DNA from 4 places in the Paenarthrobacter sp. AB444 genome. Region 4 is predicted to be linked to each of the others. Evidence: riboswitches for the same ligand, from Rfam matches in the RefSeq annotation. Region 4 holds a riboswitch; each other region holds the start of a gene.

Region 1 (7,719 bases), on a different contig from region 4:
CGCCGGCCCTCTCTTCCAGATCGCGGACGGTTCGGCTGAAATCATGTTGGACCGCTCGGCCTACATCCATTCCGTGCTGGGCGACGCCGTTGAGGTGCCGCCCCTGCCTCAGAACAGTGGTGCCAAATGAGCCGCAAACCGACCTCGTTCCGCACGGAACTGCCTCTGCTCATCTGGTTGGTCATCGTGTGGGGTGCGCTGTGGCGGGACTTCAGCCCCGGAAACCTGCTCTTCGGCGCGCTGATCGCCGTGCTGGTTGCCAAGTTCTTTTACCTCCCGCCCGTGGAGCTCAGCGGCAGGTTCAACGTCCTGCGCGCCATTCCGTTCGCCGTGGTCTTCCTCGCGAAAGTGGTGGCAGCGAGCTTCGTGGTTCTGTACCTGGCGGTGGTCAAAGGGCCCAAGGTGCGCAGCGCCGTCGTCGCTGTTCCCTTGCGGAGCCATTCGGACCTCATGGTGACTGCGACCGGCCACGTCATTTCGTTGATCCCCGGGTCCCTGGTGGTGGAGGTGGACCGTTCGACGTCCACCCTGTACCTGCACGCACTCAACATTGACGGGGAAGCGGACATCGCGAAAATACGCCACGAAACCCAGAACATCGAGGCCGGGCTGATCCGCATCATGGGCACCCGGGAAGAGGTCGAGGCGCTGAAAGCGGAACCCCGGGCCGGCCTGGAAGGGGCAGCGCTGTGAAGGAATTTGTCTTGGTGGCTACGGCGGTGATCCTCAGCCTCGCAGCTGCAGGTGCAATCATCCGCATCGCGATCGGTCCGTCCCTGCTGGACCGCGTCCTCGCCTCCGATGTCCTGCTGGCCATCGTGGGTGCAGCCCTCGCCGTGGACATGGCAGTGAACCGGCACCTGAACAACCTGATGCTCCTGGTAGCACTTGCGATCATCGGGTTCATCGGCTCGGTAACGGTTGCCCGCTTTGTGGCCGAGAGGAGGGAACACAGCAATGAATCCTGATGCCTCCGGCGTGGACGTCGTCATCGACGCCGTTACCGTCGTGTTCCTGATTGTCGGTGCGATGATGTCGCTCGGTGCTGCGATCGGCCTGCTGCGGTTTCCGGAGCTTATGAGCCGCATGCACGCCGCCACCAAGCCGCAGGTGCTCGGACTGTTCCTGATGCTCTCGGCAATCGGCTTGCAGATGCGCACCTGGTGGGTGTGGCCGGTCCTGCTGGTGGCGTGGATCTTCCAGCTCCTCACGGCGCCGGTCTCCGCACATATGGTGGGACGTTCGGCGTACCGGACCAAGCACGGACACCGCGAGAAGCTCACCAAAGATGAACTCGAAGCCGTAGTCCAAAGGGCTGCCGCCGGCCAAGAGCCCCTGGAGCCCTAAAGCAACGCGGGGTCACTTATGGCCCATCCCCAGGGGATTTATGGGCCATAAGTGACCCCGCGTTGCTTCTCCTGCTTAGACGATGTCCTGCGACTTCGCGAAACGGGCAATGGCCCGCTGCGTGCCCCGGCTGGTGAGGACTTGGATCAGCGTGCTCACGAAGGCGGAAACCAACGCAAAGGTCAGGGCCGAACGAAGGCTCGTTTCCATGTCGTCATGGCCTGTGGGCGGCTTGTTGCCCGTGGCCTTTTCCCAGCCTTTGTTGACGAGTTTGGTACCGACAAAGCCTGCGCCGAGGCTGATCCCGGTGCCCAACAGCTTGAAGAAGAGGTTCATGCCCCCAGCCTAGCTGTATGGCAGGCTACCTGCGGCTCTCCCTTTCCTTGAGAAACGCAGTCAAGGAACCGACCGGCGCCAGCACCGGGATCACTGGGTGCTCGGCCGACCAAACGGCGTCCACGGAGTCGAAAGCCGCGAGTTCCTTGAGCAGGTAATACGTGGGCGGCATCAACTTAAGTCTGCCTTCCGCTTCGGAAGCCAAGATTCCGCTGACAGGCATCCACAGTGATTGCCAGGCCTCCGTGGTCTGGTGGCGTGGCTGTGCTTCCGGGGCGGGCTTGGCGAGGTAGAAGTAGGTGTCGAAACGCTTGGGCATGTCCACGGGAGTGATCCAATTGGCCCACGGACGCAGGGCTGCGGCCTCTATGGCCAGCCCCGCTTCTTCCTGGACTTCGCGGATGGCTGCAGCAAGGACGGTCCCAGCGGCCTTCTGTGCCTGGGCTGGATCCGAGGAAATCGAACTCTGCCCCCAGGCGGCAGCGTGGCTGTGGAGAAGTTCCGCCGGGTAATCCCATCCGGCCTGATCCGCGGCATCCACCCGGCCGCCCGGGAACACCACCATTCCCGCAGCGAAGTCCATGGTGCTGACCCGGTGCTGGACGAACGCCTCGAGCCCGGATGGGGTATCGCGGAGCAGGATGACGCTGGCGGCGAGGCGTGGCTCGGACACTGGCGTGGTGTCGGGAAGGCTGGAACCGGGAAGATCCGTCATGAAGTCATTCTCGCAGGTGCGTTGCGGGGCCTGCTCTGCGTGCAACGAGCGAGGAATGGGGCGCAGAGCGGGCCTCGCAACGGCAAGGACGGAATATGACCCCGCCTACCCCGCCTGGCCCGGCCTCACAGGCACGCCAAGGTGTAAACTGAACCAGCCCATCAGGGCAGATTTGATAACGACAGGGGAGCGCCGCCGTCGAATCCTGCACCACGCAGGAGACGCGAGGGCGCTGAGAGTGCGGACAGCCGCAGACCCTCGAACCTGATCCGGTTAGTACCGGCGCAAGGGAGTCGAGCTTCTCAGAGTGTCCGGGTCCGGACGGCGCGCACGCCGGCCGGAAACCGGGGAGCACTTTCCCCTCCTGTAACCTCAGGAGGCAGAAAAATGACCACGGTAAACGTGAAGAAGACCAGTTACGGCTGGCGAGTTGTAGACATCGTAGTGGCAGCCCTCATCGCCATCGCCGGCGGCGTCATCTTCTGGGCCTGGTCCCAGGGCGCCGCGATCGTATCCATCCCCATGAACGCGGCCTACCCGCCATTGACCGGCCTCATCGCCGGTGGCTGGATGATCCCCGCAGTCCTGGGCATGCTCATTATCCGCAAGCCCGGCGCAGCCCTGTTCTGCGAGGCTGTGGCCGCCACCGGCGAACTCATCATGGGCTCGCAGTACGGCACCACGGTGCTGATCTCCGGCATCCTGCAGGGCCTCGGCGCCGAGCTCATCTTCGCGGCGTTCCGCTACAAGAAGTTCAATCTGCCCACGTCGCTTCTCGCGGGTGCAGGTGCCGGACTCTTCTGCGGCCTCAACGACTCCTTCCTCCCGTGGGGCTGGAACATCGCCTATGAGGCCGTCGACAAGCTCACCTACATCGCGTTCTGCACCCTTTCCGGCGCCATCATCGCAGGGGCCCTTTCCTGGGTGGCCACCCGCGGTCTGGCGAAGACGGGCGTTCTCAGCTCCTTCGCCTCGCGCAAGGCCGCTTCGGAGCCAGTCTTCAGCTGATGCCCGCCACACAGAGCGGTACGGTCAAGCCTGCCGCCATTTCCGCCGAGGGGTGGGGGTGGCGGCATGCCGGGCGCTCCACGCCTGCCATCCAGGGCCTGGACCTGCGGATCGAACCGGGGGAGCGGGTCCTCCTCTTGGGCCCGTCCGGGGCCGGCAAGTCCACGCTCCTGCACGCCCTGACCGGGGTGCTGGGTGATGAGGAAGACGACTCGGACGAGACCGGCTCGCTGCTGATCGACGGCGTCGCGCCCCGCGAGTCCCGTGGCCGGGCGGGACTGATGCAGCAGGACCCCGAAACCCAGGTGATCCTCTCGCGCGTGGGCGACGACGTCGCCTTCGGTGCGGAGAACTTGGCTGTGCCCCGGGACGAGATCTGGTCCCGCGTGCATGAAGCGCTCGACGACGTCGGCTTGCGTACCGCTGCCGGCGGCGGTTTGGCGTTGGACCACCCGACGGCGGCACTCTCCGGTGGCCAGAAGCAGCGGCTCGCGTTGGCGGGCATTCTGGCGATGCGGCCCGGGCTGATCCTGCTCGACGAGCCCACGGCCAACCTTGACCCCGCAGGCGTACTGGAGGTCCGGGACGCGGTGCGCCGCTGCCTGGACAAGACCGGTGCCACGCTGGTGGTCGTGGAGCACAGGGTGTCCGTGTGGAAGGACATGGTGGACCGGATCGTGGTCCTGCAGCCCGGTTCTGCCGGTGGGGGAACACTCCTGGACGGGCCGCCGGACCAGGTTCTCTCCGAGGCACGATCCATGCTGATGGCAGCGGGCGTATGGGTACCCGGTTACGTTCCCGCGACCCGGGCAAGGCTCCAGGCGGACGGTCCCAGCGAGCTGCTCCTCGTGGCCCAGGACTTGGCGGTTTCCCGGGAAAAGCCCAAGCGGAAGGGCTTCAGGACCATCCCGCCCGTCCCCGCGCAGAAAGACATCACGGCCCAGGTCAGAGCCGGCCAGGCACTGACCATTACCGGGCCGAACGGGGCCGGCAAGTCCACCTTCGCACTCACCTTGGCTGGTCTTCTGGCGCCGGTGGACGGCGCGGTGAGTGCCGGCGTCGAGCTTTCACAAGGAGCGGGCATTGACCCGTACAAATGGAAAGCCGATCAGCTGATCTCCCGGATTGGCACGGTCTTCCAGGAGCCGGAGCACCAATTCGTCACCGGCAAAGTCCTGGACGAGCTCATGTTCGGCCCCAGGCACCTCGGCCACGGGGAAGAGCGCGTTGACGAACTCGTGGAGCGGTTGAGGCTGGGCCATTTGGTGGACGCGAATCCCTACACCTTGTCCGGCGGGGAGAAGCGGAGGCTCTCAGTAGCCACAGTGCTGGCGGCCCACCCCAAGGTGCTGGTCCTGGATGAGCCCACGTTCGGCCAGGACGCCAACACGTGGGCAGAGCTGGCGTCGTTCCTTTCGGAGCTGCTCGATGCCGGGACGGCCGTTGTGTCGGTGACCCACGATCAGGAGTTCAGCGCGGTCCTGGGCGGGACGGAGCTGCGGCTGGGGCCGGCAACACAGGGCGAAGCAGCGCATCAGGAAGCGGGTGCCGCGTGAGGGACGCCCTGAACCTGAGCGGAAACCACGCACTCCTGACCCGGGCGAATCCACTGGCGAAGTTCGTGGCCGTCTTCTTCATCTCGCTGGTGCTGGCCCTGTCCATCGACTGGGTTTCGGCATCCACTGCGCTGATTGCGGAACTGGCGCTTTTCCCGTTGGCCGGCCTCACGCTGCGGCTGTTGTGGCTTCGCGCGTGGCCGCTGATTATCGCGTCAGTGATCGGCGGCTGGAGCACCGCCATTGTGGCCGCCGACAGCGGCGCTGTACTGCTCGACGTCGGACTCTGGTCCATCAGCGAAGGTTCCCTTCAGCTGGGGCTGGGTTTCATGTTGCGCGGTTTGGCGATCGCCCTCCCGGCGATCCTGCTGATGTCGTGCACTGATCCGACTGACCTTGCCGACGCCTTGGCCCAAAAAGCGAAACTGCCGCACCGTTTTGTCCTCGGGTCCCTTGCTGCCATGAGGCTGGTGGGCCTCATGGCAGAGGAATGGCAGACCATTGGAATGGCCCGCCGTGCCCGCGGCGTCGGCTCGCAGGGCAGCCCGCTGCAGAGGCTCAAGGCGACGCTGGGGCAGAGTTTCGGTCTGCTGGTCCAGGCTGTCCGCCGGGCTTCGAGATTGGCCGTGACCATGGAAGCGCGCGGCTTCGGGGGCGGGCAACGGACATGGGCGCGCGAATCCACCTACTCACTCCTGGACGTGTGGGTGGTGCTCGGCGGGGTGCTGGTTGCCGCGGCCGCTGTGCTGACCGCTGTGGGTGCCGGGACGTGGAGCTTCGTCTGGCGCTAGCTGCCTAGCGCTGGCGCTGGATTTCCTCGAAGCCGGCGCGGGTCAGGAAGCCCAGCTGGGCTTCCTTTTCTTCCAGCTGGATGATCGGACCCAATTCGAAGCAGGTGGCTTCCAGCCGGCGAAGGGCTTTGGCGTTGCGGGCATCCGGTTCCACGACGATCCTGTCCTTGCCCGGTACGGAGAACATGTACTTGATGAGCGAGGTTGCCAGGCGGGGCGTGAAGTGCGGGATGGGCCGCGTTGCCGGGGCGAGCAGGAGGTGCATTCCGATGTCCTCGGCCCGGGCCGGATAGGCCTCTCCCACGGGGTCGTGCAACGGCTCATAGGTCTGGAACAAAGCCAGCGGTTCGCCGTCGAGGATCACCAGGAACGCGTGGTGGGTGTCCAGTGAGTCAAGGAACTCGTAGATGCCCAGTACTTCCTCACGCGGCTTCTCCGTCATGCCCCAGAACCTGGCCCTGGGCTGTGAAACCCACTCGTGGATAAGTCCGATGTCCTCGGCCGGGATCAGGGGAACGATCCGGAGCGGGCCCCAGCCGTCGAGCTCCTCGGCGTAGACGGTGGTGCGGGCAGAGAAATCCTGTGCGGTGGTGATCATGGTTTCCTTCGGTAGATGCGGCCGGTGCCGCTGTCAGTGGGTGTCTTTGGCCAGGGCGGACCAGTCGGTGGCCACGGGGACCAGCCGGCCGTCAGTCCACAGCGGGAGTTGGTCTGCGAAGTGCCTGTGGCCGGGGGTGCCTGCGGCTCCAAAAGGAACGACCCAGCGGCTGCCGGCCCGATCGCCCAGGTCCCAGACGTAGCGGGCCACAGGACCCCTGAAACTTCGGTCCTCCACGCCAGGGAGGCTTTCTGTGCTCAGCACGCAACCGGTATCTCCGCCCAGGCCGGACGTGGGCACGCTTGCCGCGAGAGCCTCGGGGAGGACATGAACTGCCAACAGCTTGTGCCGGTCACCCCAGGATGCCCGGTCCAGCGAAACGACTTCCAGTGCCGTGTCCTCCAACGCCGCCACAGCTTCCGTGTTCACGTCGATACCCAGTTCGGGGGCCCGGGCCAGCAGTGTCTCCAGCGCGAAGCCGATGCGCGATGCCACCGACAACCACGGCCCGAACAATGGTGAGTATCCGCTGGGCGTGTTCAACGGAGCCAGGGCCGCATGCCCGTGGAAGCGACGGACCAAAGAACCACGCCAGGCTGCGAAGAGCGCCGCTTCGTGGCTGTCCGCGTCCATCCGGCCATCCCAGGCCATCAGCTGGGATCTCGCGTCCTTTGCCTTCGGGGAGAGCGCGCCGGGGTGCAGCCCGCTGAGAATCTTCCGGAATACTGGCCAAGGGCCCAGCAGCGTGTCAGTGTGGATGGCCTGCATATCGTCCACTGTCAACGTCCCCGCGGGCGCGGACTCCAACAAGTGCCGGATGCGCCTGGCACGGTGGGCAGGCGCGAACTCCATCGCGGTGGCTTCCCCGCCGCCGGCTGCCCGGTCGTTGGCGCTCACGGCGAACCGCTGGACCTCGGTGCGGGGCAACGCTGCGTAGTGCCCGTCCCAGGCGTGACGCGCTGAAGGCGCCGGTGCGGGCAAACGGCGGTTTGCGGGATTGCGCTGTGGGACCAGTCCGGCAACGAAATGCCTCACCGCACCGGAGGAATCCGCGGTCACCACGCTGTTGACGGGCTCCACCCAGCCATCAAGGGCAGCTTCAACGTCGGCGACGCTCCGGCTCCGCAGCAGCGGCAGGAGGGCCTCGAACCCCAACCGCCCCTCAACGCGCGCCGGAAAGCGCAAACTCAGTGCGCCGCCGTCGGGCGTTTCAGAGATCACCGGGCCTCGGGCAGTCTCGATGATCTCGACAATGACGGCGTCGCCGCCGCGGACCCTGATGGTCTCGGAACCCACGACGGCGGTTTCCCAGCCTTCCGGGCCGCGGGCCTCGACGTGTTCGCCGTCGGCGTCCCGGATCCGGCGGAG
Region 2 (7,719 bases), on a different contig from region 4:
GCGCTTTACGGAGACACAGCCGTGGCCGCCGGTTCCGCCGGATACGTGCAGTACTACCCGGTCTACAAAGCTCGCCACGTGGATCTCCTCAGTTGCTGTTTCCAGCGTTGTTGCTGTTGCCAGCGCTGTTGCAAAACCAGTGCGCCGTGGGCGCCCTAGTCGATTGTAATGCGGTTAAAAGAACGGTGGAGCGGGCCGTTTGGCCCGCTCCACCGGTTCAGAACTTGTTGTTACTCTGCAGCTGCAGCAGCAACGATGTTCACTACGCGACGGCCGCGGCGAGTACCAAACTCAACCGCACCGGCCTGCAGGGCGAACAGGGTGTCGTCGCCACCGCGACCGACGCCTGCACCGGGGTGGAAGTGGGTTCCACGCTGGCGGACGATGATCTCGCCGGCGGAAACTACCTGACCGCCGAAGCGCTTGACGCCCAGGTACTGTGCGTTGGAGTCACGACCGTTGCGAGTGGAACTCGCGCCTTTTTTGTGTGCCATGTGAAATGCCTGCCTCTAAATTTCTGGGGAAACTGAAAATCTGAACAGCGGTAACGAAAGTTACGCGATGCTGGTGATCTTGATCTTGGTCAGTTCCTGACGGTGACCCTGACGCTTCTTGTAGCCGGTCTTGTTCTTGAACTTCTGGATGACGATCTTCGGACCACGGAGGTCTTCGAGGATTTCAGCCGTGACCTTGACGTTGGCCAGTTCCGCAGCAGCGGAGGTGACCTTGTCGCCGTCAACCAGGAGCAAGGCGGGCAGCTCAAGCGTGCTGCCGGCTCCACCGGGGACGCGGTTCAGCGTTACGTAGTCTCCAACGGAAACTTTTTCTTGGCGGCCGCCTGCGCGGACAATCGCGTACACCACTTGGGTACTCACTTCTCTCGACGTTTATAACTAAATTTGCGTGCGGAACCTGAGCCGGAAATGAGGCTGGGTTCGCGCTGTGCCTCAACGCCGTGGACTCCTGATCGAAGCCCGCGAGTCATCCCATGAACAATTCCACGGGGCATAACCCAAGTGTTGGCGTAAGCACCGAAGATCAAGATTACGCTAGTTTGACCCTCAGCTGCAAATGAGGCCGGGTCCGGAGGCTGCCACGTGACTTGCGTCACGAGTCGTAACGGACTCTCCCGGCACCGTGCCCATACAGCCTACAGGGTTCGGCAACGAATCACGCGATCCGGCGCGCGGAGGAAGCCGGCTTTGCTGCCCGAGCGACGAATGGTGCCCTAGGCGTGAAGCCTGGGAGCGTCAAAGAACGCGGTCTCATAGCGACAGGACTGCCTGAAGGCCTCCAGCATGTCCGCACGCTCACGAGCGGTAGCTGAGAGTGCAGCTGCGTCCGTGAAGTTGATCGCTTCGCGGGTGGCAGCGGCGAAAGCTTCGTCCGCATACGTCCTCAGCCACTCCGCGTAAGGGTGGGCGGCTGAAGCCCCCGCCTCCACAAAGGCGGCATGGAGCTTCTGCCCTACTTCGGCGTACAACCAGTAGCAAGGCAGGATCGCGGCCAGAACCACTGCATAGCTGCCCGACGTCGAAGCGGCCAGCAGGTGGTCCACATAGGCTTTGGTCACTGGTCCCGTCACGCCCGATGCCTCGCGGGTACTCAGCCAGTTCCTGTGCAGTTCCGATTCCACTTCGAGGCACTGCTGTGATCCCTTGGCCCAGAACAGTTGTTCTTCTTCAGTTGGCGCCAACGCGCCGGCCCGGGCCAGCACCCTGGAATAGCCATTCAAATAGATGGCATCCTGTGCCAGGTAGTAACTGAATGCAGGCTCCGGCAGCTGCCCGGACTGCAGTTCCTGGATGAAGTTCAGCTCATGGATTCTTTCAAGCTCAGGGACGGCTTCTTTCCACAAGATGGCAGCGAACCCGCCCGTTTGGAGCTTGCGCTGGTGATGGAAGTGGTCCACTGGTCCGTTGCCTTCGCCGACCTCCAGCTCAACTGAACCCCTCAGCGCCTGGAGCAGCCACGGCTTTACCTCGCGCAACGACGCTTCCCAGTCACCCGTACGTACCTGGACGGTGGCCATCGCCGACGACAACGAGCACCCAGTGCCATGGCTGTTCTTTGTCTCAATCCGTGGACCGGCTACCTCGACGACATCCTGGTGCAACAAGCCAACGGTGTTGATCAACGCGTCCGGACACTCGGCGCCAGCCAGGTGACCGCCCTTGACCAGGACGGTGTTTCCGCATTCCGCGGCAAGGCGCTTGCCCTGCTCCAGGGCCGAAGCCCAATCGGCCGCCTCAGACTCGCCCAACAATATGGCAAGTTCCGGCAAGTTGGGCGTGATGAGGTCCGCCAACGGCAGCAAGGAACGAAGGGCCTCGACGGCAGACTCCGTCAGGAGGCGGTCACCGCTGGTGGCCACCATCACCGGGTCAAGGACGACGACGGCGGGATGCACTTCCCCAAGCCACCTGCGGACTTCATCAATCACCTCTGCGTCCCCCAGCATGCCGATCTTGACGGCATCGATGGCGATGTCGCTGCTGATCGCGGTCAACTGTTGCCGCAGGAACTCCACCGGGGGTACGTGGACGGCACTGACACCCTGGGTGTTTTGTGCGGTCAGGGCCGTGATGGCAGCCATTCCGTAACCGCCGTGGGCGGCGATGCTCTTAAGGTCTGCTTGGATCCCGGCGCCTCCGGAGGGATCTGAGCCTGCGATGCTCAGTACCCGTGGGGTCTGCCTGTGGTCCGCCACCAGCGGATACACAGAGGAATATGACAACTCGGCCATGAGGACATCCCTTCGCCGGTGCTAACCGGACAGGTTCAACGGGTCTGGATCTCAGCCCGGCCCACCGCCTGGCACCCCGTGTCAGTCCCCCAGCCTAACGCACCGAAAAGGGCGAGGGCCCCGTAATGCCCGCTCCTGGCGGATATTACAGGGCCCTCGAAACCACTGACGTCGATCAGAGCTCGGAGGCAGGCACGCCGACACCCAGGATGATGGGTTCCTCCGAAGCCGGTTTCCGGACCGGTTCTGCCGGCGCCTTGGACTGGTGTGCCGATCCCTGGGCAGCTGTGGCAGCTTCCTCGTGGTGCTCAACACTGGTCTCGTTGGCCGCACCTTGTGCCCTGCTGGCACTGCGGTTGCGGCGGCCCCGGCGACCCCTCGAAGCCGCAGGAGCTTCTCCGGACGAAGGAACCTGTGCGGCGGCTGCCGGGGCCGCCCCGGCAGCTGGAGCCGCTGCACTCTCCGAAGCGCCCTCTTCCTCGGCGGACGGAGCGGCACCGAGGTGCGAGAACGCCTCGGCCAATCGGTCCAGGCTCATGGCAGGCTTGGACGTTTGCGGCTCGTCATGGTGTTCGACGAAAGGCAGCGCAACCTCTTCGCCGCCGAAGCGCAGCACCGGGGTGGAGCGCGCTTCACGGACGGCGGCATCGTGGGCCTCAGTGGCCTGGTCGGTTGGAGCATCCTTTGCCGCAGCAGAAATGGATCCTGTCCCGGCCTCGTGCCGCCCGGCAGCCCGTGCCAGCTCTTCGGCCTTGTGGATTTCGTCATCGTGCAGGTGGGCAGCATGCGCTGCGGCGGCAATGGTCGCCAGCGCTGCACGGGTCGCTTCAGCTTTTGCCTGGCGCGCAGGGTCCTGTGGTTCCGGGTGTGCCGCCAGGGCAGCCGGAGCTGAGGGCGCCGTGTGGACCTGGGCGGGTGCTTCGGCTGCCCCCTGCGCTCCTCCCTTGCCGCGACGACGCTTGCGTTCCGTGCGCGCGGTGGGCTGTTGCGCCTCGGTGTTGGGACGGTGCTGCTCGACAGCCGCCACGTTGGCACGACGATGCTCCACGGGCTCGTCGTGTGTCACGACACCGCGGCCTGCGCAATGCTCACACTGTTCACCGAAGACCTCAAGGAGTCCGGTACCCATGCGTTTGCGCGTCATCTGCACCAAACCGAGCGAGGTCACTTCAGCAACCTGGTGCTTGGTACGGTCGCGGCCCAAGCATTCGACCAGGCGGCGCAGCACGAGATCGCGGTTGGATTCCAGCACCATGTCGATGAAGTCGATGACAATAATGCCGCCGATGTCACGCAGGCGAAGTTGCCGGACTACTTCCTCGGCAGCTTCAAGGTTGTTCTTGGTGACTGTCTCCTCGAGGTTGCCGCCGCTGCCGGTGAACTTACCGGTGTTGACGTCCACCACGGTCATGGCCTCAGTGCGGTCGATGACCAACGAACCACCGGAAGGCAGGAAGACCTTGCGTTCGAGTGCCTTGTGGATCTGCTCATCGATGCGCCAAGCGGAGAAGATGTCCTGGTCCTTGGTCCACTTTTCGAGCCGGCCCACCAGATCGGGAGCAACGTAGGTGACGTAGGCCTCGATGGTGTCCCAGGCATCGTCACCGGAGACGATCAGCTTGGAGAAGTCCTCGTTGAAGACGTCGCGGACCACCTTGATGGTGAGGTCCGGTTCGCCGTAGAGCAGTTCCGGTGCCAGCACCTTGGTGGAGGCAGCCTGCCCTTCGATGCCCTCCCACTGCGCGCGCAGCCGGTTGATGTCGTGGGTCAGTTCTTCTTCCGATGCGCCCTCAGCGGCGGTGCGGACAATGACGCCGGCGTTTTCCGGCAGGCGGTCCTTGAGGATCCGCTTGAGGCGGTTGCGTTCGACGTCGGGCAGCTTGCGGGAGATACCGGTCATGGATCCACCGGGCACGTACACCAGGTAGCGGCCCGGGAGGGAAATCTGGCTTGTGAGGCGGGCACCCTTGTGCCCCACGGGGTCCTTGGTGACCTGGACCAGGACAGAGTCCCCCGACTTCAGTGCGTTCTCGATCCGGCGAGGCTGGCCTTCAAGGTTGACCGCGTCCCAGTTCACTTCACCGGCGTAGAGCACCGCGTTGCGGCCGCGTCCGATGTCCACGAAGGCAGCTTCCATCGAGGGCAGGACGTTCTGGACCTTGCCCAGGTACACGTTGCCGATCAGTGAGTCCTGCTGCGTCTTGGACACAAAGTGCTCAGCCAGTACGCCGTCCTCAAGGACGCCGATCTGGATTCTGTCATCGCGCTGGCGGACGATCATCTGCCGGTCCACCGACTCGCGGCGTGCCAGGAACTCCGCTTCGGTGATCACCTGGCGGCGGCGTCCGGTCTCGCGTGACTCGCGACGACGCTGCTTCTTCGCCTCGAGGCGGGTAGAGCCCTTTACGCTGGCGACCCGGTTGGAGGGGGCAGTTTCCGTGATGGGGCGCGGTGCGCGGACACGGGTGACCGTGTTGGGCGGATCATCGTCCGAGCCGCCGGTCAGTTCAAGGTCCTGGTCTCCACGGCGGCGCCTGCGACGACGACGCGAGGTAACGCCGTCTTCGAGGGCTTCAGCTGCCGGAGCCTCGTCGTCCCCGGAGTCGCTGCTGTCTTCGCTGTCATTCTCTCGCTCGGTCCCGCGGCGGCCACGGCGGCCACGGCTCCGGCGGCGGCGACGGCTGCCACCTTCGTCCAGTTCGCCCTCAGCGCCGGTTTCAGCGTCGTCCTCAGCCTCGTCGCCTTTTTCTTCCACAGCCGCGGCGCGCGGAACAGTGGTCAGGTCCGGAGCCTGGAAAATCATGGAAGTAATGGAAACCGGCTCCATGAACAGTGACGTCGCAGCAGGAGCGGCTTCTTCAGCAGGCGTGGCCTCCTCGACAGCTTCTTCTTCAGCGGCAGGCGCCTCCGGCTGGGAGCCGGCGTCCGGCGTCGTGGTTTCCGCGGCAGGTTCTTCGACCACTTCCGCAGCAACCGGGGCCTCTTCCGCTTCTACCTTCGGCTTGGCAGCACGACGACGGCGGACCGGCTTTTCGGGAGCGGCTTCCACGATTGCTTCGGGCTGGCTTTCGGCAGCGGCTTCCTGGCCGACGGCGGTTTCCTCACCAAGTCCGGGCAGCGGCTCGGCCGGTTCCACCTTCTTGCGGGCCCGGGTCCGGCGTACGGGCTTTTCCGTGGCTTCGAGAGCTGGCGCCTCAGCTGCAGGGGTTTCTACTGCATCGACTGCTTTAGGCGCAGCCTTGCGCCGGGTGCGGGTGGTTTTCTTCGGCGCTTCCGCGTTTTCCGCGGCCGCTGCCTCATCATTAACGGCTACAACCTGGTCATTATCCATATATGGCAACACTCCTGCCCCAGCGACACCGCCACATCCGGCGCCCAGTGGGGCACATATTGTCAAAACCCGCAGGCGTTGACAGAAGTCGATAGTATGCCTTCCGGTTCGCACCATCCTTGGGGTGCGGCAGCCCTGGAAGACCGGTGGCTCAGCTCTGAAACCCGTTGTTCTGCTGCCACAACCAGGTGCCGTCCATTGTCATGGCGGGCCTACCGAAGATCGACGTGATCCTGGCATGCCCAGCTCATGCTGGCGGTCTTGGGAACAAGTCACCGGACCGGAATCCGAATGTGGGTCGGCTTCCAGCCATGTTCATTCTCTCACACCCATACGACTTTGCCCGCTAGGGAGCTGTGTCGCACCGGGCGGCAAAGCCGGGTCGGGAAAAGCTGGGCGCTGCGTCCAGCCTCCGGCGCTACAATCCTCCCAAGAGCACTTCCCGGGCTGCCGGGCATACTGTCGAAAAGGATCAGATCCGCGATGCCGAGCACCGCCAGGGAGAACCTGGCCAAGAAAGCCTCCACCAGCGTGGAGGAACCGTCCACTCAGCAGGAAATGTTGCCAAGGGCCGTACGCGACAAGCCGTTCGCGTGGCTGCTGCTGGTTACCGGCGTCATTGGATGGCTGGCGTCGGGCGCCCTGGTCCTGGAGAAGCTCCAAGTGCTCCAGGATCCAAACCACATCACTGCTTGTGATGTGAACCCGTGGGTTTCCTGCGGAACCGTGATGAAGACGTGGCAGAGTTCCCTCTTCGGGTTCCCCAATATGTTCATCGGCATCGTTGCCTTCGCCGTCATCATCACCACCGCCGTGGGATTGCTCTCCGGAGCGCGTTTCTCACGCGGCTATTGGTTGGGACTCCAAGCGGGCGTGACCCTGGGCTTTGCCTTTGTTGTCTGGTTGTGGTCACAAGCGCTGTACGTCATCAACGTGCTCTGCCCGTTCTGCATGATCGTATGGGCTGTCATGATTCCCATGTTCGTCTGGGTAACCATCCGCAACATCGCCCACGGGGTCATTAAGGCACCGCCGTCCCTGGCCAAGTTGCTCGGCGACTCCGGGTGGATCATCGTGGTGCTGCTGTACGTGGCGGTCATCGCCACCATCTTCTTCGCTTTCATCCACGTCTTCGCCGGGACGTCGGGCTACTAAGCCACGCCGCCAAAAGAAAGGTCCCGTGTTCAAACGAACACGGGACCTTTCGCCTGTCCATGCCTGGATCAGTTGAACCAGATCTTGATTTCGCGCTCTGCCGAATCAACGGAGTCGGAACCGTGGACCAGGTTCTGCTGGACAGCCAAACCCCAGTCGCGGCCGAAGTCACCGCGGATGGTGCCGGGTGCCGCCGTCGTGGGGTCCGTCGTCCCGGCGAGGGAGCGGAAGCCTTCGATGACGCGGTGGCCCTCGAAAACGGCTGCGATGACCGGGCCGCTCAGCATGAACTCAACCAGGGGCTCGTAGAAGGGCTTGCCCACGTGTTCCTCGTAGTGCTGTTCCAGCAGCTCGCGGGTGGCATTGACCTTCTTCAATTCGGCCAAGGTGTAGCCCTTGGCTTCGATGCGGGCCAGGATGCTGCCGCCCAGGTTGCGGGCGACGCCGTCGGGCTTGACCAGGACGAGGGTCCGTTCAATGCTCACAG
Region 3 (7,719 bases), on a different contig from region 4:
GGCGTTGAACCCGAGCCAGCAGATAGTCAAGATCGTCAACGAGGAACTCAAGGAGATCCTCGGTGGCGAGACCCGCCGTATCCGCCTGGCGAAAACCGGCCCGACCATCATCATGCTGGCCGGTCTCCAAGGTGCCGGTAAGACCACCCTGGCGGGCAAGCTGTCCAAGTGGCTCAAGGCCCAGGGCCACAGCCCCCTGCTGGTCGCCTGCGACCTTCAGCGCCCCAATGCAGTAACCCAGCTCCAGGTTGTTGGACAGCGTGCCGGTGTCCCGGTCTTCGCTCCGCACCCCGGCGCCACCTCCTCCGAACTTGAGCACCCCGCCGGTGATCCGGTCGCCGTTGCCAAGGCCGGTGTCGAGGAAGCGCGCCAGAAGCTTCACGACGTCGTGATCGTGGACACGGCCGGCCGCCTCGGTGTTGACGCCGAGATGATGGACCAGGCCCGCCGCATCCGCCAGGCGATCATTCCCAACGAAGTTCTGTTCGTTATCGACTCCATGATCGGCCAGGACGCCGTCAACACGGCGATGGCCTTCGATGAAGGCGTCAACTTCACCGGCATCGTCCTTTCCAAGCTCGACGGCGATGCCCGCGGTGGTGCCGCCCTGTCCGTAGCGTCGGTGACCGGCAAGCCGGTCATGTTCGCGTCGACGGGCGAAGGCCTGGACGATTTCGAACTCTTCCACCCGGACCGCATGGCCTCGCGCATCCTGGACATGGGTGACGTCCTCACCTTGATCGAACAGGCTGAGAAGGCGTGGGACAAGGAAGAAGCAGCCCGGATGGCGAAGAAGTTCGCCGACCAGGAAGACTTCACCCTGGACGACTTCCTCGCCCAGATGCAGCAGATCCGCAACATGGGCTCCATGAAGAAGATGCTCATGATGATGCCGGGTGCGCAAAACATCCGCCAGCAGCTGGAGAACTTCGACGAAAAAGAGATCGACCGCGTCGAAGCTATCGTCCGCTCCATGACACCGCATGAGCGTGTCGCCCCGAAGATCATCAACGGTTCACGCCGTGCGCGTATCGCCAAGGGCTCCGGTGTCCACGTGTCCGAGGTCAACGGGCTGTTGGAGCGTTTCGCCCAAGCCCAGAAGATGATGAAGAAGCTGGCCCAGGGTGGCGGCATGCCGGGGATGCCCGGAATGCCTGGCCTTGGTGGTCCTGGCGGCGGACGCAAGAACGGCAAGAACGCCCCCAAGAAGAAGGCGCGGTCCGGCAACCCGGCCAAGGCGGCCCAGGAGTTGCGCGATGCCGAGGCCAAGCGGGCAAATGCAGCTTCGGCAGCTCCCAAGGGTGCAGCTTTCGGCCAGGGCGCAGCGGACTTCGATCCGTCATCGCTGAACCTTCCCAAGGGCTTCGACAAGTTCCTCGGCAAATAACCGCGCTGGCATCCCAGCGGCACAGGTTGGGATGTCGGAGCCGTCGCATAGGCTGAACCAATGCAGAAGCAGCGCGTAGTCTTCCTTCACGGAGTGGGCAGTTTCGGTGCTGCGGCGTGGCCGAAGCAGCACGGAATGGCCCTTCGCTACGACGCCCTGTTTCTCCGCAGGCACGGCTTCGATCCCGTGGCCGAGCCCGTGGAGTCCGATGTCGCTGCCGATGTTGCCATCGTGATCCAGGCTCTGGCTGATTCGGGCGGAGGTCACGTGGTGGCGCATGAGCAAGGTGCCATTCCTGCCATGCTGGCAGCCGTGGAGCGCCCGGACCTTATCCATTCCCTGGTCCTGGTGGAGCCGGCCTGCCTGTCCTTGACTGCGGAGCTTCCGGCCACTGCTTCTTACCGCGCATTGATGGAACCGCTGTATGAGGTGCGGGGCCAGCTTAACGACGCCGATTACCACCGCGAGTATTACCTGCGTGCCTTCTCTGCTGAAACGGGTGGCTTGGAAACCCTTGAGGCACAGCGCTCGGCCCGCCGCTTGAGGCTGCAGGCGCCCCCGTGGGAAGCGCCGCTGCACATCGTTCCCGGAGTACCCACCCTTGTCCTGACGGGCGGGTGGGAACCCCTGTACGAGGAAATTGCCGCGTACCTCCAGGAGACCGGTGCCCTCCGCCGCGTTGCAGCGGGCGGGCACCGGCCCCAGGATTCATCCGACGGCGATCACATCATCCGCAGCTTCGTTGCAGACGTGGGACGGACCCGGTCGGTTCAGGCATCCTGAGTTCGCGGGACTTGAAGTTCCGGCAAATATACCTTCCCGCCGGCGGCGAGGAATTCAGCACTCTTTTCCCGCATGCCCTCTGCCCTCGCGTCGTCGTACATCCCTGCGATGGCCGCTTGTGACTCCGCCGAGCCATATTCGTCGCGGATATCCTGGCTGATGCGCATGGAGCAGAACTTTGGACCGCACATCGAGCAGAAGTGTGCCGTCTTGGCAGGCTCTGCCGGCAGGGTTTCGTCGTGGAACGACTCCGCAGTGACCGGATCCAGGGACAGGGCAAACTGGTCCCGCCAGCGGAATTCGAACCTGGCTTTGGACAGGGCGTCATCGCGCTCGTGGGCTCCAGGGTGTCCCTTGGCCAGATCTGCTGCATGCGCCGCGATCTTGTAGGTGATTACTCCTGTTTTCACGTCGTCCTTGTTGGGCAGGCCCAGGTGCTCCTTGGGGGTGACGTAGCAGAGCATGGCTGTGCCGTACCGGGCAATTTCAGTGGCACCTATGGCCGAGGTGATGTGGTCATAGCCGGGAGCGACGTCGGTGACCAACGGTCCCAGCGTGTAGAACGGGGCCCCCTTGCACAGTTCCTGCTGCCGTTCGACGTTCTCACGGACCAGGTGGAACGGAATATGCCCGGGACCTTCCACCATGACCTGCACGTCGTATTCCCAGGCTCGCTGGGTCAGTTCGGCCAGCGTATCCAGCTCAGCAAATTGTGCGGCATCGTTGGCATCGGCAGTAGCACCCGGGCGCAGGCCGTCTCCCAAGGAGAACGCGACGTCGTACTGGGCAAAGATTTCGCATAGCTCGTCGAAGTGCGTGTAAAGGAAGTTTTCCTGGTGGTGGGCCAGGCACCATCCGGCCATGATGGATCCGCCGCGGGAGACGATGCCCGTGACGCGGTTGGCGGTCAGCGGCACATACCTCAGCAGCACACCGGCGTGGATGGTCATGTAGTCCACGCCCTGTTCGCACTGCTCGATCACGGTGTCGCGGAAAATCTCCCATGTGAGCTTGTTGGCCTCGCCATTGACCTTCTCCAGCGCCTGGTAGATGGGCACTGTGCCGATGGGTACCGGCGAGTTCCGGATGAGCCACTCGCGGGTGGTGTGGATGTCGTCGCCGGTGGACAGGTCCATGACAGTGTCAGCGCCCCACTGGGTTGCCCACTGCAGTTTGTCCACTTCCTCCGCGATGGAACTGGTGACAGCCGAGTTTCCGATGTTGGCGTTGATCTTCACCAGGAAGGCCTTGCCGATGATCATGGGCTCGGACTCGGGGTGGTTGATGTTGTTGGGAATGATCGCCCGGCCGGCGGCAACTTCGCTGCGGACCAGTTCCACATCGCAGTTTTCACGCAGCGCCACGAACCGCATTTCGGGCGTTACCATTCCCTGCCGTGCGTAGTGCATCTGGGTGACGGTTTTGCCTTCGACGGCGCGGCGGGGCACCGGTTGGGCACCCTTCCATTCGGCAGAGGCGGCGCCCCGCCGCAAAGCCGCCTTGCCGTCGTCGAGCAGGTTGCGTTCACGGCCCGTGTACGCGGCAGTGTCGCCGCGGGCCTCGATCCAGGCGGCCCGGAAGGGTTCAAGGCCCACTACGGGATCGCTCCCGGGGCCGGCCGTCCGGTACACCTGCAGTGGTGGGTTCGACTGGCCATTGGGGGAGGGCTCAAGCGAAATTTCGGTCACCGGAACGCGGATGCCCGTGGCTGGGTCTTCGACGTAGGCCAGCGAATGGGACTTCAGGGACTGCGTAACAACCTCGTTTTGGGCAGGGCTGTGCTGTGTTTCGATGGTGCTCAAGGATTACTCACTTCCTTCGCCGGCATTACCCGGACAGGTTCAACGGTCGCAGGCCGCCTCAGCCCGATCTCAGCCCCTGCAAGGGCCCCCGTGTGGTCATGACGAAGCTACCACAGCTCCCGTGCGCCACCCAGTCACATGGCACCTGGTCAGATGTTGGCTGCACTAGCCGGCCCTGTAGCGGACTAGGATTCTGGCATGCCCAACATCATCGAATTCAGCGGACCCGTGCTCGTCGCCGCAGATCAGGAACGACGCGGGATGTGGTCCGTTGGGGGCACCCTTACTTTCGAGCGCCCCAAGGAGCAACCGGACAGCGTGCTTGACGGCTGGGTCCTGCCGGGATTCGTTGATGCCCACTGCCACATCGGACTGGGCGCCGGTGGAGCGGTGGATGAGCCCACCACCCTCGCGCAGGCCCAGGCGGACCGGGACGCGGGAACCCTGCTCATCCGCGACTGCGGATCGCCCAGCGACACGCGGTGGGTGCAGCAGCGCGAGGACTTGCCCCGCCTGATCAGATCCGGCCGCCATATAGCCCGAAGCCGCCGGTACCTGCGCGGATTGGGTCACGAGATTGAGCCGGAGCAGTTGGTCGAGACCGTCCGGAAGGAAGCCCGCGACGGCGACGGCTGGGTGAAACTGGTGGGCGACTGGATTGACCGGGGCATTGGTGACCTGGCTGCCTCCTTTCCGGCGAAGACGGTCAAGGACGCCATTACCGCCGCCCACGACGAGGGCGCCCGGGTCACGGCACATTGCTTTGCCGAAGACACCATCGACGACATGCTTGATGCCGGTATCGACTGCATCGAACACGCAACGGGTCTGTTGCCACGCCACATTCCACGGCTCGTGGAGCAGTCCGTTCCTATCGTTCCCACACTCGTCAACATCGCCACATTCCCGGATATCGCCGCCCAGGCCGCGCCCAAATTTCCGGGATACGCGGACCACATGACGCGCCTCTGGGAACGCAGGCATGAACGCGTGGTGGAGGCGTACGAGGCCGGAGTAGCCATTCATGCCGGTACGGACGCGGGCAGCGTCATCCGGCATGGCCGGATCGCAGACGAGATGAAGGAACTGCACGACGCCGGCCTGCCGCCCGCAGCGGTCCTCGATGCGGCCACTTGGGGCGCCCGCAAGTGGCTGGGAGCCGAGGCCATCAGCGAAGGGGCGAGTGCCGACGTCGTGATCTGCCATGAGGATCCGCGCCGGAATCTGGCTGCCGTTTCCGCGCTGAAGCACGTCGTCCTTCGAGGGCAGCTGATCCGCTAGGAATAAATTGAAGCTTCAAGTAATTTAGATAGGTAGAACGAGCCGAAAGGCGGCCGCATCGACACCGGGAGCTTCACATGTCCGCTTCATCCAACCAGGACCTATTGCCTGCCGACCTCGCCATGGGCACTGTCATGCTCAAAGTCGGCGACATGAAAGTCATGAGTGACTACTACCAGCGCGCCTTGGGGCTGGAAGTAGTGGCCGAGCAGGACGGTGGCCTCTACCTGGGGCGGGTCGGCAAGCCCGTCGTCCATCTGGCGCCCGCAACCGGTCTCCAGCTGCCAGGGCGTGGTGAGGCCGGGCTGTTCCACACCGCAATCCTCTTCCAGGACCAGCCCTCCTTGGCTGCCACCATCGCAACAGCCGCCGGTTATGAGCCCCGGGCCTTCGTGGGAAGCGCCGACCACCTCGTCAGTGAGGCGTTCTACTTCACCGACCCCGAAGGCAATGGCATTGAGCTCTACTACGACAAGCCGCGCGACGGCTGGCAGTGGGACGGCAAGAATGTGGTCATGGACAACGTGGCACTTCCGCCGCAGCGCTTCCTCCAGCAACACCTGAGCGAAGCCGCGGTCACGGGCCAGCACGAGGCTGCGGCCGGGGTAGGGCACGTCCACCTCCAGGTTGGCGATGTCGCGACGGCCCACACCTTCTATGTCGAGACCCTGGGCTTCGAGAAGACGGCTGGGTGGCATGGCCAGGCGCTGTTCGTCTCTGCCGGTGGGTACCACCACCACATGGCCATGAACGTGTGGAACAGCCGCGGTGCGGGTCCCCGGAAGGACACCTTGGGACTCGGCGAAGTGCTCATTGAGGTCCCCACGGGGGACGACGTTGGCGCGCTGGCCGATCGTCTGCGGGTTGCCGGAGTGCAGAACCACCACACGGGCGCTGAATTGCAATTTGAAGACCCGTGGCGGAACAAATTGCGGGTGGCAGTTCGCCGTCCTGATTCAACTCCCGGAGTCCAGGCAGGCGCTTAGCTGCACTAGGCTGGGCAGTGAAGGTGCAGGACCACCTGTCCTGGGCCCCATGCCCCGTCAGCACGAAGGATTGAGAGTACTTTCCATGGGCTTTGCCGAAATTTTTGTAGCCACCCACGACGAAGCACTCAAGCGGGCAGCTGCCTTGGAAAAAGGTGCCGATGTTGCCGGCCCCGCAGTCCGGATCAACGGCATCACGGACTACGAAGTGGAACAGCTTGGAGACCTGGCGGGACAGGCAGTCCATGCTGCTGGCGCCGACTACGAACTCGCGTTGGTGGATGTCACCAGTGACGCGCTGCTCGGTGTTCCGGAGGCGATGGTCAGGGCGCTGGCCGAACTGCTCACCTACGAAAGCGAGGGCGAAGCAAATGTCCTCGACGACGTCGCTGCTGCTTGGGCTGCGCAGGAAGATATGCCCTTCGAGGCCGCGCAGTCACGGCAGTATGTCCAGCAATTGGCCGCCCTCGCTGCGGACGTGGAAAAGGCTGAGCGGGCCGGGCTTTACGTCTGGTCGGAATGACCTGTCCGCCGGCCGTCCGGTGGTCGCGCGGCCACCGAGTGTGACCAAGAACTCACCGGCCCGTGCGGCGTAAGTCGTAAATGCCGCGGGCATCTGGCACAATAGACAGGTACTCGATCGGTGCGGCCCCTCTCTCCGTGCTCGTGTCTTGTCCTTCGAACCGCCAAGTATGGCCCGCCCCACGGGTGCAGAACGCCCGGTTCAACCCCGTTTCAGAAACAGGAGTGACCACAAAAGTGGCCGTAAAGATTCGCCTTAAGCGCTTCGGTAAGATGCGCGCACCGTACTACCGCATTGTCGTCATGGATGCCCGCGCCAAGCGCGATGGCCGTGCCATTGAAGAAATCGGCAAGTACCACCCCACCGAAGAGCCGTCGTACATCGAGGTCGCCTCTGAGCGCGCTCAGTACTGGCTCTCCGTTGGTGCCCAGCCGACCGAGCAGGTTGCCGCGATCCTCAAGATCACCGGTGACTGGCAGAAGTTCAAGGGCCTCCCGGGCCAGGAAGGCACCCTGAAGACCAAAGCTCCGAAGGAAGCTTTCGTAGCTCCGGAGAAGGGTTCCGTCATCATCCCGGAAGCCATCACCAAGAAGGCCAAGAAGGACGACGCTGCTGAGGTTCCGGCCGAGGCTGAAGCAGAGACCACCGAGGCTGAGTAAGTTGCTGGCAGAAGCGCTCGAGCACTTGGTCCGTGGGATCGTTGACAGCCCTGAGGATGTCAAGGTCAGTGCCAGGAACAACCGTCGCGGGGAGTCCCTCGAGGTGCGCGTTCACCAGGAGGACCTCGGACGGGTGATCGGCCGTCAAGGACGTACCGCACGCGCACTGCGCACTGTGGTTGCTGCCTTGGCTGGTGGCGAGCAGGTCCGGGTCGACGTCGTCGATACCGACCGCCGCCGGTAACGCGCTCAGCACTTTTTGTCTTAGGTCCGGCCCCTTCACCGAATATGGTGGAGG
Region 4 (7,719 bases):
TTTGGCCGGTGTCACCAAGCCCGGGGCCATGTAGGGCTCGCGGTCCACTTCCTCGTTGTCGAAGTGGTACTTCGTGGGGTTCTTGACGTAGACAAGGATGTTGTCGTGCTTGGTGGGCCAGCGGTTCTTGGCCCGGGCACCGTAGTCATAGGCCCAGATGATCTCGTTGAGGAAGCACTCCCTGCCAAAGATCGCGTCCAGCATCACCTTGGCGTAGTGGACCTCGCGGTAATCGAGGTGCAGGTACAGGGTGCCGTCGTCCGCCAACAGGCGCCAGGCTTCCACGAGCTTGGGCTCCAGGAAGGACCAGTAGTCGCTGAAGGCGTCGTCGTAGCTGTGCAGGGCACCCTTGATGGTGTCGTAGGAGCGGCCTTTGAAGCCGACGCGGTCGCCGTCGCCGTCGGCGTTGCGGACCATGCGGGTCTCTTGCCGCCGCTGCACGCGGCCCGTGTTGAAGGGCGGGTCCACGTAGATGAGTGTGAAGGCGCCGTCCGGCAGCGTTGGAAGGAATTCCGCGTTATCCGCGTGCACCACCATGTTGCCGCCGTCCGGCGCCCAAACAGTTTCAGCCATTGACGGAATTAGGCCTCGGTGTTGCCAGGCTGGGCAGCAGCCGACTCACCGGAAACAACTTCGCCATTGCGGCGACGCGTACGGGTACGACGCGTGCGGGCAGGCTTCTCAGCGTTGTCGGCGGTTCCCGTCCGGGCTTCGGTCGCACCGGCAGCCGGAGCTGCTTCGCCCTCGGACGTACGACGACGACGGGTGCGGTTGCGGCCGCCGTCGCCCTTGCTTTCGCGCGAGTCGCCTGACTTGGAGTCGCCGGACCTGCGGCCACGGCCGCCGTCGCGCTTGCCGTCACGGCCGGAACCGCCCGAACGTCCGTTCTTTTTCCCGGTCTCGCCCAGGTCCTCCAGCACCTCGGCGTCGACGCCGGCGAGGACGCGCTTGTTACGGGGCAGGCGGCCCTTGGTGCCCTCGGGGATGTCGAGGTCGGTGTACAGGTGCGGTGAGGAGGAGTAGGTCTCGACAGGTTCGGGAACGTTGAGGCCAAGAGCCTTGTTGATCAGGGCCCAGCGAGGGACATCGTCCCAGTCAACGAAAGTCACGGCGGTGCCCTTGTTGCCTGCACGGCCGGTACGGCCAACGCGGTGCAGGTAGATCTTCTCGTCCTCGACGCACTGGTAGTTGATGACGTGGGTGACGTCCTCGACGTCGATACCGCGGGCGGCGACATCGGTTGCCACCAGAACATCCACCTTGTTGTTGCGGAAAGCCCGCAGGGCCTGCTCGCGGGCGCCCTGGCCCAGGTCGCCGTGGATGGCAGCGGCGGCGAAGCCACGGTCCACCAATTCCTCTGCGACCTTGGCTGCAGTGCGCTTGGTCTTGGTGAAGATGACAGTGCGTCCGCGGCCCTTGGCCTGGAGGATGCGGGCCACAACTTCAGTCTTGTCCATGCTGTGTGCACGGTAGATGAGCTGGCGGATGTCGCGCTTGGTAAGGCCCTCATCGTTGGGGTCGGCGGCCCGGATGTGGGTGGGCTGCGTCATGTAGCGGCGTGCCATGGCGATGACCGGACCAGGCATGGTGGCCGAGAACAGGAGGGTCTGGCGGACCGCGGGGGTGCCGGCAATCAGAGTTTCGACGTCGGGAAGGAAGCCGAGATCCAGCATCTCGTCGGCTTCGTCCAGGACCACCATCTTGACGTTCTTGAGGCTCAGGTGCTTCTGCTTGTAGAGGTCGATCAGGCGGCCGGGCGTGCCGACGACGATCTCGACGCCCTTCTGCAGTGCTTCGATCTGGGGCTCATAGGCGCGGCCGCCGTAGATGGTGGCAATGCGGGCGTTGCGCTTCCGGGATGCAGCCTGGAGGTCGTTGGCAACCTGCACGGCAAGTTCACGGGTGGGAACGATGACCAAGGCCTGCGGGGCGCCAGGAACGGCAAGCTTCTCGTAGCCTGCGTCGTCCCTGCCGATGACCCGCTGCAGGGCGGGAATGCCGAAGCCCAGCGTCTTGCCGGTGCCCGTCTTGGCTTGGCCGATGATGTCGTGGCCGCTCAGGGCCACGGGCAGCGTCATGGCCTGGATCGGGAAGGGGTGCGTGATTCCGGCGTCGGCCAGTGACTCAACGATGTCCGCGCGGACGTTGTAGTCGGCGAACGACTTTTCTTCGATCTCGTGGGGCGTCTCGTCCGAGGTGATCGTTTCCTCGGGTTCGATGGTCTCGGTTCCGGTGGAGTCCGTCAGGACTTCATGGGTGTGCAATTCACTCACAGGGAGTTTCCTTATTCATTTAGGCATTGGCGCTGCATGCTCAACGGGATGGCATAGCCGTACCGGAGCAGAACGGGCGCGCAAGCAATTCCAGTGGAAGCCGATCGCGGGCTATCTAAGTACTGGCACTGGTGACCAGTTGGTACATCTCAAGATCGCGTAGGGGCGGGCTTGTTGAGTTCAAAAATTAACTGAATCAACGACCGGGCATCCATTACTACACGCCCAGTCTATCCTCTGGGAGCCATAAAGCCCGGATCGGTGACTGAAGCGCGTCAGCCCAGAAGCTCAAACCGGATCTCCCGCGTGGCAATTTCCGCCTTTACGAGGCGTACCCGCACCTTGGTACCTGACTCCAGTTCGCCGTCACACCGTGCCGTGACTGCGGGCTCGGCGATCTGGACAACGCCATAGGGGACGCCGTTGCCATTGCCGTTGCCCCTGGTTCCATTGCCGTTGTTGCCGTTTCCGTTCGATGGCTTGGAACCGGAAATGACAACGGCGTCGAACTCCTGGCCCACATGTCCCGCCACCAGCGCGGCCTCCACCGTGTCCAGTGCCGCACGTTCCAACCGCCCTGCCAATTGATCGGAAGCGCCCATGATCTCGGGCAAGGACGGCAGGGCCTCGCGTGCCCAGCGCGGGATCTCTTTGTTGTTGCACAGCGCTTCACAAATCACCAGGACAAAGCGGTCAATGAGCCGCCGCAGGGGAGCAGTGGTGTGGGCGTAGGGGGCGCCGATGGCTGCCTGGATCACCGTTTCGGGCACTTCGCCGTCAAAAGGGGTATAGCCGGCGCCCCGGAACAATGTTCCGGCGGAGTGCAGGATGGCCAGCTGTTTCGGATCGGAAGCGTCCAGTGTCCGCAGATACTCACCGTAGGAGACCTTGCCGTCCCAGGGCTTGCCCAGGGCTGCAGTTTGCCGCCTGAAGTGCTGCAGTGATCTTTCATCGGGGGCAGGCATGGTCCGCAGGATGCCGATCTTGCCATCGAGCATCAGTTGTGCCGCCGCCATCCCCGTCATGAGCGAGATCTGCGCATTCCAGTCCTCCACCGGCAAGGACGGCGCCGCGACGATTCTGTACCCGCCGTCGGTCACCTGGACGATTTCCTGCTCGGGCATGTTGAGGCTGGCCCCGCCACGAAGCCGCTCCAGCTCGACCCTTTTAAGTCCAACTTCCTTGAGGAGCTGAAGTACGGGCGGTGCAGTTCCCTCGTCTATCTGTTGCTGTGCGCCGGCGTAGCTGAGTTTGGCGCGGCTTCGCACGGTTGCCCGCGCCACGGAAACGCTCACCACCTCCGCCTTGGCGTCCAGATCGAAGTCCCAGACGAAGGCCCCGCAGTCCTGGTTCGCCAGCAAACTCCCGGCGTTTTCGCTGATGATCTCAGGGTGCAAAGGAATGCGCCCGTCCGGCGCGTAGAGTGTTTGACCCCGGTGCCGCGTTTCCGAATCCAGGGCTCCTCCGGGTGCTACGAAGGATGGAACATCGGCGATCGCGTAAAGGATTTTGTACCCTTCGCCGGCACGGTCGATGTACAGCGCTTGGTCAAGGTCCGTGGAGGTCGCGGGGTCAATGGTCACGAAGGTGACATGCCTGAGGTCCCGCCCGGGCAGGCGGAGGGATTCGACGGCGTCACGCGCCTCTTGCACGGCCTCAGCGGGATACTCGCCGGGCAGCTCAAGCTCCGTCCGCAGGGCCGCGAGGGCTGCGGCGAGCTGGTCCGAGGAATCGTCGACGTTGGGCGCTATCCGGTGATGTGACACGAAAGTCAGCGTAGCCCGAAACAGGCCGATAGTCTTGGACGCCCACCAGGCAAAAGCCCGCAGCCGCCAAGCGACTGCGGGCTTATTACCGTCGCTAACGTGCGGAGTTGCCGCTAAGCGGCGTCGAGGGCTTCGAGCATCGACTTCGCTGCCGCCGTCGGGTCTTCCGCCTCGGTGATGGCGCGGACGACGACGATGCGGCTGGCACCGGCTGCGAGTACCTCTTCTACGTTGCCAAGGTCGATTCCACCGATCGCGAACCAGGGCAAATCAACGGCCCCGCCTGTGGTCTCTTCAGCGCGCTTGATCGCTTCCGCGGCATATGTGACCAAGCCGGTTCCCACGGCGTCGCGGCCGGGCTTGGTGGGCGTTGCCCATACCGGGCCAACACAGAAGTAGTCCAGGCCCGGGTCGCTGGGCGAGGCGGTGATGGCCGCGTTCACTTGCTCGGGAGTGTGGGTGGACAGGCCTATGACGGCAGGGTGGGGCAAGAAGGTACGGGCGACCTCCAGGGGCAGGTCCTTTTGGCCCACATGGAACACAGGAGCCCCGGAAACACTGGCAATATCGGCACGGTCGTTGACTGCCCAGAGCCGTCCGTGGCGTTCGGCAACGCTGCGCAGGACGGCCAGCAATTCCAATTCCTCAGCAGCTTCCACCGCCTTGTCGCGGAGTTGGATGATGTCCACTCCGCCCTGGAAAGCTGCGTCCACAAAGTCTTCAAAATCGCCTTGGCGTTTGCGCGCGTCAGTGCACAGGTAGAGGCGGGCCGAGGCGAGGGATTGATGCTGGGTCATGGAAACCACACTAGTTCCTCTAAACTGGGCACGTACCGCGGGAGCCGCGACGACCATCATTGTGACCGTCCGGCTGAGAGGGCTTAAGAGCCGACCGCTTGACCTGATCCGGCTAGTACCGGCGTAGGGAAGGAATCAGATGGCAGAAGCCATTCACGCAGATGTCGCTGTCATTGGCGGAGGCGTCATCGGCCTGGGCATTGCCCATCAATTGCGGAAGCTGGGCCGCTCCGTGGCCCTCATCGACCCGGCGCCGGCCAGCGGCGCTACCTTTGCGGCTGCCGGAATGCTGGCACCGGTGAGCGAACTCCACTACCAGGAAGAAGACCTCCTGGACCTCATGGTCGAGTCATCCCGATTGTGGCCGTCATTCGTGGGCAGCCTGCCTCAGCCCACGGAAGCCACCGGATACAGCACGACGCCGACCCTCGCCGTGGGTGCCGACGCCGCCGACCGCAGGGCGCTCGCAGACCTTCGCTCGGTTCAGCTTTCGGCGGGCCTGGAGGTTGAGCCGCTGTCCTTGCGTGAGGCACGGAACCGCGAACCACTGCTGAGCCCGCAAATTTCCTGTGCCTTCGACATTCCCGCTGATCACAAGGTTGATCCGCGGAAGTTGGCGAGCCACCTTTTGGCGGTCCTTGCCGCGCATTCGCCGGATGATGGCAGCTGGGTGAAGGGGGCCGGGGATGGGTTCGCCGTTGAGGCCTCGGCCCGCGGGTTGTTGTGGGACGGCGACCGGGTTGCCGGTGTCGAGCTTGAAGACGGCGGCACCGTCCACGCGGCCGAAACGGTCGTGGCCAATGGGCTGGGAGCCCCTCACTTGCAGGGCCTTCCCGAGGGACTCAGCCTTCCAGTCAGGCCGGTCTACGGAGACATCCTCCGACTACGCGTCCCGGCCCACCTCCGTCCGCTGGTCACCGCCACAGTCCGGGGGATGGTCCGCGGAGTGCCCGTGTACATCGTTCCGCGGGAGGACGGAACCGTGGTGATCGGCGCTACGCAACGCGAGGACAGTCTGTCCGCGACGTCCAACGCCGTCTCGGCCGGTGGCGTCTACCAACTCCTGCGTGACGCGCAGGTTCTCGTGCCTGCGGTTGCTGAACTCGAACTCCTGGAGGCAACGGCCCGCGCACGACCAGGAACTCCGGACAACGCCCCGTTGCTGGGCCGTGTGGGCAACTCCACCGGCGAGGTTGAAGGCCTCGTGATCGCCACGGGATTCTTCCGGCACGGTGTCCTCCTCACTCCCATAGCCGCCGCGATCGTGGGGGAGCTGCTGAGTGGCTCCACCGACCCCCGCTGGTCCATCTTCCGCCCTGACCGCTTCAACGCAACGCGGGGTCACTTATGGCCCATGGCAACCCCTTCAGGGGGCCATAAATGACCCCGCGTTGCTCTCTCCACAGCAAGGAAACAGTATGAACATCAAGCTCAACGGCGCCGTGCACGAAGTGCTCGATGGCGCTTCTGTCAGCAGTGTGGTCACCGCCGTCACCGGCCGCGCCCTGGACCACCGGGGACAGGCGGCCGACGGCGGAAAGCTGGGTGTCGCCGTCGCCCGCAATTCCGAGGTGGTACCGCGGAGCCAATGGGCGGCTACTGCGCTGGCCGACGGCGACGAACTCGAACTCGTAACCGCAGTACAGGGAGGCTGAACGATGACCCAGGCAAACACGGAAGTCCGCACCGACGCATTGGTGATCGACGGCGTCGAACTGGGCTCCAGGCTGATCATGGGCACTGGAGGTGCGCCCAGCCTTGACGGCCTGGGAGCCGCGCTCCTGGCTTCGGGAACCGAGCTCACAACAGTGGCCATGAGGCGCTACTCGACCGCTGAAACAGGTTCGCTCTTCCAGCTCCTGGTGGACAACAACATCCGTGTCCTGCCGAACACGGCGGGCTGCTTCACGGCAAAGGACGCGGTGATGACGGCAGAACTCGCCCGTGAGGCTTTGGAGACCGACTGGGTAAAGCTGGAAGTCATTGCGGACGAACACACGCTCCTGCCCGATGCGGTGGAGCTGGTCGAAGCAACGGAGCAACTGGTGAACAGGGGCTTCAAGGTCTTCGCTTACACCAACGACGATCCCGTCCTGGCGCTGCGTCTGGAGAACCTGGGTGCCACGGCCGTCATGCCGCTCGGCTCGCCCATTGGAACCGGACTGGGGATCCTCAATCCGCACAATATTGAACTCATCGTGTCCCGTGCCTCCGTACCGGTGGTGTTGGACGCGGGTATAGGCACAGCCTCCGACGCCGCCCTTGCCATGGAACTGGGCTGCGATGCCGTCCTGCTGGCCACTGCCGTCACCCGCGCCCAGAACCCCGTGCAGATGGGGCAGGCTTTCAAGCATGCCGTCATCGCGGGGCGGCTCGCCAAGCAGGCAGGCCGGATTCCGAAACGTGAGCACGCCCTGGCGTCCTCTGCCATGGAAGGCCGGGCAGAGTTCCTCTAGCCGGGCTTAAACCCGGGCCTTAAACAAGGATGACCATCACCTCGCGGTGATGGTCATCCTTGTTTAAGGCCTAGAGACGTTTGAGCCCTAGAGACGCAGCGCCTTGGTCAGGGCCTCGGTGTCGTGCTTGGTGCGCGTGCGACCAAGATAGACAACCACGCCCGCTGCTGCCGCGGTGCCGAGCACCATCGGCAGGACCCATGGGATCCACGTTGCGCCCGGCTGGTACCCAAGCCCTGCGCTGATGAAAGCTACCCAGCTCAGGGCACCGACCGCGGCTGAAACACCGGCCGGCAACGCAATTCCATACCTGCTGTGCCGCTTGTCGTTTGCCCAGACTATGAAGCCAGTGGCAACGGTAACCAGGACCACGATGACGAGGGAAAGCATGGGAACTCCTTAGCGGCAGATGGGCGGATCAGTGTCA

Evidence for each region. A riboswitch is a leader RNA that binds a small molecule or an ion and turns the genes downstream of it on or off. The one in region 4 is predicted to bind thiamine pyrophosphate.
Region 1: another riboswitch for thiamine pyrophosphate. It lies ahead of PQ627_RS07980 (ECF transporter S component); the one in region 4 lies ahead of thiO (glycine oxidase ThiO).
Region 2: another riboswitch for thiamine pyrophosphate. It lies ahead of thiD (bifunctional hydroxymethylpyrimidine kinase/phosphomethylpyrimidine kinase); the one in region 4 lies ahead of thiO (glycine oxidase ThiO).
Region 3: another riboswitch for thiamine pyrophosphate. It lies ahead of thiC (phosphomethylpyrimidine synthase ThiC); the one in region 4 lies ahead of thiO (glycine oxidase ThiO).

What each region holds. Positions count from the first base shown of each region.
Region 1 is NZ_JAQZBY010000005.1:26,117-33,835, forward strand. Features, by position in the region: gene PQ627_RS07950 (Na+/H+ antiporter subunit D) at 1-130, shown strand, start outside; gene PQ627_RS07955 (Na+/H+ antiporter subunit E) at 127-693, shown strand; gene PQ627_RS07960 (monovalent cation/H+ antiporter complex subunit F) at 690-968, shown strand; gene mnhG (monovalent cation/H(+) antiporter subunit G) at 958-1,347, shown strand; gene PQ627_RS07970 (DUF4235 domain-containing protein) at 1,423-1,683, opposite strand; gene PQ627_RS07975 (NUDIX hydrolase) at 1,709-2,398, opposite strand; TPP riboswitch at 2,572-2,707, shown strand; gene PQ627_RS07980 (ECF transporter S component) at 2,786-3,406, shown strand; gene PQ627_RS07985 (ABC transporter ATP-binding protein) at 3,406-4,962, shown strand; gene PQ627_RS07990 (energy-coupling factor transporter transmembrane component T family protein) at 4,959-5,753, shown strand; gene PQ627_RS07995 (GNAT family N-acetyltransferase) at 5,758-6,351, opposite strand; gene PQ627_RS08000 (penicillin acylase family protein) at 6,385-7,719, opposite strand, start outside.
Region 2 is NZ_JAQZBY010000016.1:54,794-62,512, forward strand. Features, by position in the region: gene obgE (GTPase ObgE) at 1-78, opposite strand, end outside; gene rpmA (50S ribosomal protein L27) at 231-494, opposite strand; gene rplU (50S ribosomal protein L21) at 555-863, opposite strand; gene thiD (bifunctional hydroxymethylpyrimidine kinase/phosphomethylpyrimidine kinase) at 1,229-2,746, opposite strand; TPP riboswitch at 2,737-2,835, opposite strand; gene PQ627_RS17605 (Rne/Rng family ribonuclease) at 2,922-6,077, opposite strand; gene PQ627_RS17610 (vitamin K epoxide reductase family protein) at 6,561-7,232, shown strand; gene ndk (nucleoside-diphosphate kinase) at 7,301-7,717, opposite strand.
Region 3 is NZ_JAQZBY010000004.1:243,160-250,878, forward strand. Features, by position in the region: gene ffh (signal recognition particle protein) at 1-1,387, shown strand, start outside; gene PQ627_RS07650 (alpha/beta fold hydrolase) at 1,448-2,170, shown strand; gene thiC (phosphomethylpyrimidine synthase ThiC) at 2,158-3,972, opposite strand; TPP riboswitch at 3,967-4,074, opposite strand; gene PQ627_RS07660 (amidohydrolase family protein) at 4,171-5,253, shown strand; gene PQ627_RS07665 (VOC family protein) at 5,331-6,239, shown strand; gene PQ627_RS07670 (hypothetical protein) at 6,325-6,762, shown strand; gene rpsP (30S ribosomal protein S16) at 6,999-7,421, shown strand; gene PQ627_RS07680 (RNA-binding protein) at 7,423-7,665, shown strand.
Region 4 is NZ_JAQZBY010000006.1:97,403-105,121, reverse strand. Features, by position in the region: gene PQ627_RS09515 (DNA-methyltransferase) at 1-573, opposite strand, end outside; gene PQ627_RS09510 (DEAD/DEAH box helicase) at 582-2,273, opposite strand; gene PQ627_RS09505 (RNB domain-containing ribonuclease) at 2,549-4,039, opposite strand; gene thiE (thiamine phosphate synthase) at 4,153-4,836, opposite strand; TPP riboswitch at 4,864-4,984, shown strand; gene thiO (glycine oxidase ThiO) at 4,976-6,220, shown strand; gene thiS (sulfur carrier protein ThiS) at 6,255-6,491, shown strand; gene PQ627_RS09485 (thiazole synthase) at 6,495-7,292, shown strand; gene PQ627_RS09480 (hypothetical protein) at 7,380-7,682, opposite strand; gene PQ627_RS09475 (DUF3107 domain-containing protein) at 7,717-7,719, opposite strand, start outside.